Linked DNA regions of Mucilaginibacter gracilis. The main gene of each other region encodes a partner of the protein of the gene in region 2 in a complex. Links are inferred from orthologs where the notes say so. Each region holds a gene or a part of one and is shown on either strand. Other genes may lie near its edges.

What was found. The genes of interacting proteins can lie anywhere in the genome.
Region 1: pnp (region 2) and rny share a complex: the UniProt entries of both Bacillus subtilis proteins name them as parts of the possible RNA degradosome complex. The link is inferred for Mucilaginibacter gracilis from one-to-one orthologs.

What each region holds. Positions count from the first base shown.
Region 1 is NZ_RBKU01000001.1:2,714,612-2,717,961, forward strand. Bases 1-2,991 are described here. They hold rny (ribonuclease Y), read left to right. Parts: upstream 1-710; coding sequence 711-2,273; downstream 2,274-2,991. Other genes in these bases: BDD43_RS11665 (hypothetical protein), read left to right, coding at 1-171; BDD43_RS11670 (cell division protein ZapA), read left to right, coding at 194-484; BDD43_RS11680 (Mpo1 family 2-hydroxy fatty acid dioxygenase), read left to right, coding at 2,316-2,867. Outside these bases: BDD43_RS11685 (TonB-dependent receptor), read left to right, coding at 3,156-3,350. UniProt on the Bacillus subtilis protein: Endoribonuclease that initiates mRNA decay. Initiates the decay of all SAM-dependent riboswitches, such as yitJ riboswitch. Involved in processing of the gapA operon mRNA, it cleaves between cggR and gapA.
Region 2 is NZ_RBKU01000001.1:3,821,672-3,825,373, reverse strand. Bases 450-3,433 are described here. They hold pnp (polyribonucleotide nucleotidyltransferase), read right to left. Parts: upstream 3,016-3,433; coding sequence 883-3,015; downstream 450-882. Other genes in these bases: rpsO (30S ribosomal protein S15), read right to left, coding at 3,146-3,424; BDD43_RS16910 (hypothetical protein), read right to left, coding at 450-669. Outside these bases: rpe (ribulose-phosphate 3-epimerase), read right to left, coding at 1-232; more of BDD43_RS16910, read right to left, coding at 391-449. UniProt on the Bacillus subtilis protein: Involved in mRNA degradation. Catalyzes the phosphorolysis of single-stranded polyribonucleotides processively in the 3'- to 5'-direction. Necessary for competence development in Bacillus subtilis.

The sequences.
Region 1 (3,350 bases), 1.1 Mb from region 2 along the record:
GTGGCCCTAACGGCAAGTAGAGAAAAGAATAAAGAGTTTGATGAGAAGCTTCGTGTATTGAAGCTTGCCAAGTCGTTTTCAGAAACAAATGAGAAAACCCTTGACATCAAGCAAAAAATTAACGAATTTGTGCGGGAAATAGATAAGTGTATTGTATTGCTTAAAAAGTAATACAAAAAAGTGAAAATGCTCAATGGGAGAAATCTCCATAAAAATAAATATTGCTGACAGAGTTTACCCTTTAAAGGTAAACATGGAAGAGGAAGAGATAATACGCAGAGCTGCTAAACTGATTAACGACCGGGTAAAAGAATACCAGGAAAATTACGCAGTTAAGGATAAGCAAGACCTGCTATCGATGTGTGTGCTACACTACGCTACAGCGGCTTTAAAGGCCGAAAAGAGGGTAGGAGTAGAGGATGTAGAGGTGGCAGAGCGGGTTTACCAGTTGGATAGTTTGTTAACGGAGTTTTTCTCAAAGTAATAACGTTCTTTACACATACAAAGCATATTAAAAATTTAGCCGCAGTTAAATTTTTAAGTTTCACTATTTATAAACTTAACACTTCAATATCAGCGAAGGCAGGTGAGGATGTACGTTATTTCGTCATGATTTAACGATGATCCGGCTTTCAAAACATTATCGAAGTTTAGTAATACATGAGGCTTAAAATTTAGTTGCGGTTTTTTTATTTCATACCAATTATATCATGAACATATTATATTTAATTATCGGGCTTTTAGTGGGCGTTGTTACTGGCGTTCCTATCGGCCGTTTTTTACTCAGAAAACTCTTTAAAGATCAGGAAATAGCAGCACAGTCTAAGGTAAAAAAAATACTGAAGGAAGCTGAAAACGATGCCGACATATTAAAGAAGAACCGCCTGCTTGAAGCAAAAGAAAAGTTTTTGCAAATGAAAGCCGAGCATGAGCAGGAAGTAAACTCTAAAAACAACGCCATTAACCAGCGCGAAAATAGTTTAAAGCAAAAGGAGCAATCGTTAAACCAAAAGCTCGAAAATGCTAATCGCCGCGATCAGGAAGTGGAAAACGTGAAGAAAAACCTGGAAAAACAAACCGATATTGCCATTAAAAAGCAGGAAGAGGTTGAGTTGTTAAAAAATCAGCACGTACAACAGTTAGAAAACATAGCTGGCCTATCTGCCGAAGAAGCCAAAAACCAATTGGTTGATAACCTGCGCGAAGAGGCCCGTACCAAAGCCATGATGCAGATTAAGGATATTGTTGACGAAGCTAAGTTAACCGCTACCAAGGAAGCTAAAAAGATAGTTATCCAAACTATCCAACGTACCGCTACCGAAAGTGCTATCGAAAACACGGTATCCATCTTCAATATTGATAACGACGAGGTAAAGGGCCGTATTATTGGCCGCGAAGGCCGCAACATCCGTGCGCTGGAAGCCGCTACCGGTATCGAGATCATTGTTGATGATACTCCGGAAGCTATCATCCTATCCGGTTTTGACCCCGTTAGGCGCGAAATTGCCCGTTTAGCCATGCACCGCTTAGTTACCGACGGGCGCATACACCCGGCACGTATTGAAGAGGTGGTTGCCAAAACCAAAAAGCAAATTGAAGAAGAAATTGTTGAAATAGGCGAGCGTACCGTGATTGATTTAGGCATTCACGGCCTGCACCCCGAACTGATACGTATGGTTGGCCGTATGCGTTACCGCTCATCATACGGGCAAAATTTGTTGCAGCACTCGCGCGAGGTTGCTAACTTTTGCGCCACTATGGCTGCCGAATTGGGCCTTAATGTTAAATTGGCCAAACGCGCAGGCTTACTGCACGATATAGGCAAGGTGCCTGATGATAACCCCGAATTGCCACACGCTATTTTAGGTATGCAACTGGCCGAGAAATATAAAGAACACCCCGAAGTTTGCAACGCCATTGGTGCCCACCACGATGAAGTGGAAATGACGAGCATGATATCGCCCATCATTCAAGCTTGCGATGCCATATCGGGCGCACGCCCTGGCGCACGCCGCGAAGTTGTTGAAAGCTACATTAAACGTTTAAAAGAGCTCGAAGAACTGGCACTGTCGTACCCGGGTGTCGAAAAAACCTTTGCTATACAAGCCGGCCGCGAGTTGCGCGTTGTTGTAGAAAGCGAAAAAATAAGCGATGCCCAGTCGGAAATATTGGCTGCCGATATTTCAAACCGCATTCAAACCGAAATGACCTATCCCGGCCAGATCAAGGTTACCGTTATCCGCGAAACCAGGTCGGTAGCGTTTGCTAAGTAACAGCCTCGTATAACCCTCTCCAAAAGGAGAGGTCTTTTTAATATGGCAAATACAAAAAAAAATAAATCAGCATCCAAAAGCCTCCCCCTTGGGGAGGTTGCAGGGTCTGTTCGCCAGGTTGATGTTTATTTTAACAAATACGCCGACAGCCATCAAAACCACAGCAACGAGTTAATTCATTGGGTATGCGTACCGCTTATTGTATTCAGCTTGCTGGGTTTGGTATGGTCAATTCCATTTCCGCACATCGGCTTTTTGGGCAGGTACAATGGGTTTGTTAATTGGGCGTCGTTCCTCATCGCTTTTTCTATTTACTACTATTACCGTTTGTCGCCTGTGTTATCCTACTGTATGTTGTTGCTAATCTTTATCTTTAGTTATTTTATAATCGGGTTAGAAAACTGGCAGCATGCGGGTGGCCCTATGCTATGGCAATCATGTTTGGTTGTTTTTGCGCTTTCTTGGGTGGGGCAGTTCATCGGCCATAAAATAGAAGGCAAAAAACCTTCATTTTTTGATGATATTAAGTTTTTGCTCATCGGCCCAATATGGCTGCTGCATTTTGTCCTGCTTAAACTAAAAATTAAGTATTGATCGATTTTCAATTTCGGACGTTTAATTTGGGATATTTTTAATTTGCTAACTTGCTTCCCGTGCCTAACCCTTCCCTTCGGCTTTACCTTGTTGACTCCCAACTCTCTAATTCCGACTTTAGTCTTCCCATTCTCAACTCCTTAGTCAATGTTAAATCAATGTTAAAAATAGGTTGAAATTACATTAAAACATAGCGGTCAATTTCCTCTAAAAATAATGTTGCATTAACATATACTTAATGTGCCAGGGCAACCTTTGTGCTCAAATCAATATACAAAATCAAGCACAATGAAAAAACTTTACCTATTAGCCTTAACACTCGTAATACTCGGTATAACGGGCGTGGCAAATGCGCAAATTACCAGTGCAATAATCAGTGGTAAAATTGTCGATCAAAAAGGTCAAACAATCCCTGGCGCATCTATTGTAGCTGTAAATACCAGCACAGGCACCAAATACGGTACCCAAAGTAATGCCGACGGA
Region 2 (3,702 bases):
CTTCCAGATACCTGTCGGGGTCAACAATCATCAAATGCACATCCAATGGTTTTTGGGCATATTGTTTAATGGCCTTTATTACCGCGAAACCAAAAGATATATTGGGCACAAAAACGCCATCCATCACATCAACATGTATCCAATCGCCTTCGCTTTGGTTAAGCATCTCAATGTCGGTTTGTAAATTGGCGAAATTAGCCGTTAATATGGATGGGGAAAGCAGATGTTTCATGCGGCCAAACTTACGCAAAATTTTAAAACTATGCGTTTTGTAACCGCATTGCGCAAGCTTTTTGTGCCATACCAAGCAACAAAAATTGATGCTTTGAAGAAGTTATATAAAAACTAAGCAGTTTTTTGAATTGGATAAAATGCCGTAAAAAGCATTGATCAATCACAATTTAAAAGCAAATCGTAATACTTTTTCATTAAAACAGTATCGTAATCTACTAACGATTTATAAGCCTCGGCAACCAGTTCGGTGAGGATAGACGAACCCAACTGCCCGGCACCATTTGGTATGGCATCGTAATATTTGATGAGATCCTTAACCCGGATAATTTCATACAACAGATCTTGTATTAAATCTGTCTGATCGTTAGTCCTCCGGGGCGGATCGGCCGAGGAATTGTTTAAAAAACCTAATGGATCAGTTGGTGTTGGTATCATTTGTATCAAACAGAGAGATCGGTTATTAGGTTTATATTAGTTATAGCTTTACTTAGGTGAAATAAAATACACGTAAAAATGTTTGCAAGTTTTTAAAAAAAAATGCAATTTCCTATATATTGCAACAAATTCTTACCTATTCGTCATCATATTAAGGCATATAAAAGCAAAAACCTCCGTTACGGGAGGTTTTTGCTTTTAATTTAATAAGTATTAGTTTTTAGCAGGTGCTTCCGGGCGCGGCAATAAAGCTTTGCGCGATAGTTTTAATTTACCTTGCTTATCAACATCTAAAAGTTTCACTCTCACTTCGTCGCCAATTTCAAAAATACCGTCCATTGTTTCAATGCGTTTGTGGTCAATTTCTGATATATGCAACAAACCATCTTTACCTGGCATAATTTCAACAAATGCACCAAAAGGCATAATTGAACGAACCTTGCCTTCGTAAATTTCGCCAACCTCTGGTTTGGCAACTATTTGGCGGATGCGGGTAACAGCTTTGTCGATAGATTCTTTGTTATCACCAAATATCTGGATGATACCCTGGTTATCTTTTTCTTCGATAGAGATGGTTGCGCCGCTTTCACGTTGCATTTCCTGAATAATCTTTCCACCGGGACCAATAATGGCTCCTATAAATTCTTTATCAATACGCATTGATACAATACGCGGAGCGTGCGATTTGTAATCTTCGCGAGGTGCGGTAAGGGTTTTAGCCATCTCGCCTAAAATATGTAAACGGCCCTCTTTAGCCTGGTTTAGCGCGTTAGTTAAAACTTCGTATGATAAACCATTGATTTTCAAATCCATTTGTACGGCAACAATACCATTTTTGGTACCTGTTACTTTAAAATCCATATCGCCCAGGTGATCTTCATCACCCAAAATATCGCTAAGGATAGCGTACTTAGTACCCATTTCGTTGGTAATTAAACCCATAGCGATACCTGATACCGGGTTGGTAATTTTAATACCGGCATCCATCAAAGCTAATGTACCGGCGCAAACCGTAGCCATTGATGATGATCCGTTTGATTCTAATATATCAGAAACGATACGGATAGTGTAAGGGTTTTCGTTTTCGGCAGGTAATACACGTTTTAACGAACGCATAGCCAAGTTACCATGACCAATTTCGCGACGGCCTGCTCCCCTGTTAGGGCGAACTTCGCCGGTTGAGAAACCAGGGAAATTGTAATGCAACAAGAATTTTTGGTAACCGTTAATAAACGCACCATCAATCATTTGCTCATCATCCTTAGCACCTAAGGTAACGGTAGTTAACGATTGAGTTTCGCCACGGGTAAATACAGCCGAACCGTGAGCAGATGGCAAATATCCAACTTCACTCCATATAGGGCGTATTTGTGTAGTTGTACGGCCGTCTAAACGTTTGCCTTCGTCTAAAACTAGGTTACGGATAGCATCGTACTCAACATCGTGATAGTATTTTTTTGCTAACGATTTAGTGATGTCATCTATCTCACCTAAAGTTGCAATGTAGGTATCTCTAACTTCTTTAAACTTAGCACCACGCTCGTCTTTACCTGATGCAGCACTGGCTACGGCGTAAACCTGATCGTATGTTGCAGCGTAAATAGCTTTTTTAAGCTCTTCATTGCTATGCTCGTGACTGTAAGCGCGTTTTTCGGTTTTGTTAAGTTCGGCAGTTAATTCCTTTTGAACTAAACATTGTATTTTAATAGCAGTATGTGCAAATTTAATAGCCTCAACCAGTTCAGCTTCTTGTATCTCGGCGCTTTCGCCTTCTACCATGTTAATATCGTACTCGCTACCTGCAACTATAAACTCTAAAGTGGCAGTTTGCAATTGCGTTAAAGTTGGGTTGATAACTAATTTACCATCAACTTTAGCTACGCGTACTTCGGATATAGGGCCGTTAAACGGAATATCTGAGCAAGATAAGGCTGCTGATGCAGCTAAACCAGCTAAACAATCGGGCATAATATCTTTATCGGCAGATATTAACGAAATCATCACCTGGGTATCGGCATGATAATCACTCGGGAACATCGGGCGCAATGCACGGTCAACCAAACGCGAAATCAAAACCTCATAGTCGGACAAGCGAGCCTCGCGGCGTAAAAATCCACCAGGGATACGGCCAGTAGCAGCGTATTTTTCCTGATAATCAACCGAAAGTGGTAAAAAATCAACACCTTCTTTTGCATCCCTTGATGATACTACTGTAGCTAATAACATGGTATCACCCATTTTTATCACTACAGAGCCATCGGCTTGTTTGGCCAGTTTTCCTGTTTCGATCTCGATAGTGCGGCCATCACCTAAATCGATCACTTTTTTAATTACGTTTAAACTCATCTTCTTTTTTGTTAAACTGCATTTTTCATCTTTAGAATGCAGCAATTGTATATGGTGTATTTTGTTTAGGAACAAAAGTAAAAAAGCCATCTGCATATGCGATGGCTTTTTTATTGATTTTTGAAAATATTTACTTAATAATATCGCGCAGCTCTAAAGCCTTGATAATGGCACGGTACCTGTTAATATCTTTTTTGTATAGGTAAGCTAACAAACCACGGCGTTTACCTACTAATTTTTGAAGAGACAACTGTGTAGAAAAATCTTTTTTGTTTTTCTTTAAGTGGCCGGTTAGGTGAGCAATACGAGCTGTAAATAAAGCTACTTGCCCTTCGGTTGAACCTGTGTTTGTAGCTACGCTACCATGTTTTGCGAAAATCTCTGATTTCCATTCGTTACTTAAATACATTACGTAAATAATATTAAAGCGTTAATACTTTTGTTAATTGAGGTGCAAAGGTAGTATTTGTTTTTTATTTATACAAGTAAATGCAACAGCATTTGTTAACCATCTAAAGCTTTAAAAACCTTGGTAGCTTTTAGGTAATTACTTGCTGCCTTTTTCATTACGTAGTTAACCAATAAAGGGGGTATAAGGGGGTAAAAAATGAGCCGAATTTACAAATGCCTTATCGGGGATGTCTTACGGCTGTGTATAGTAATACATACATCGTTTATCGCCATTTT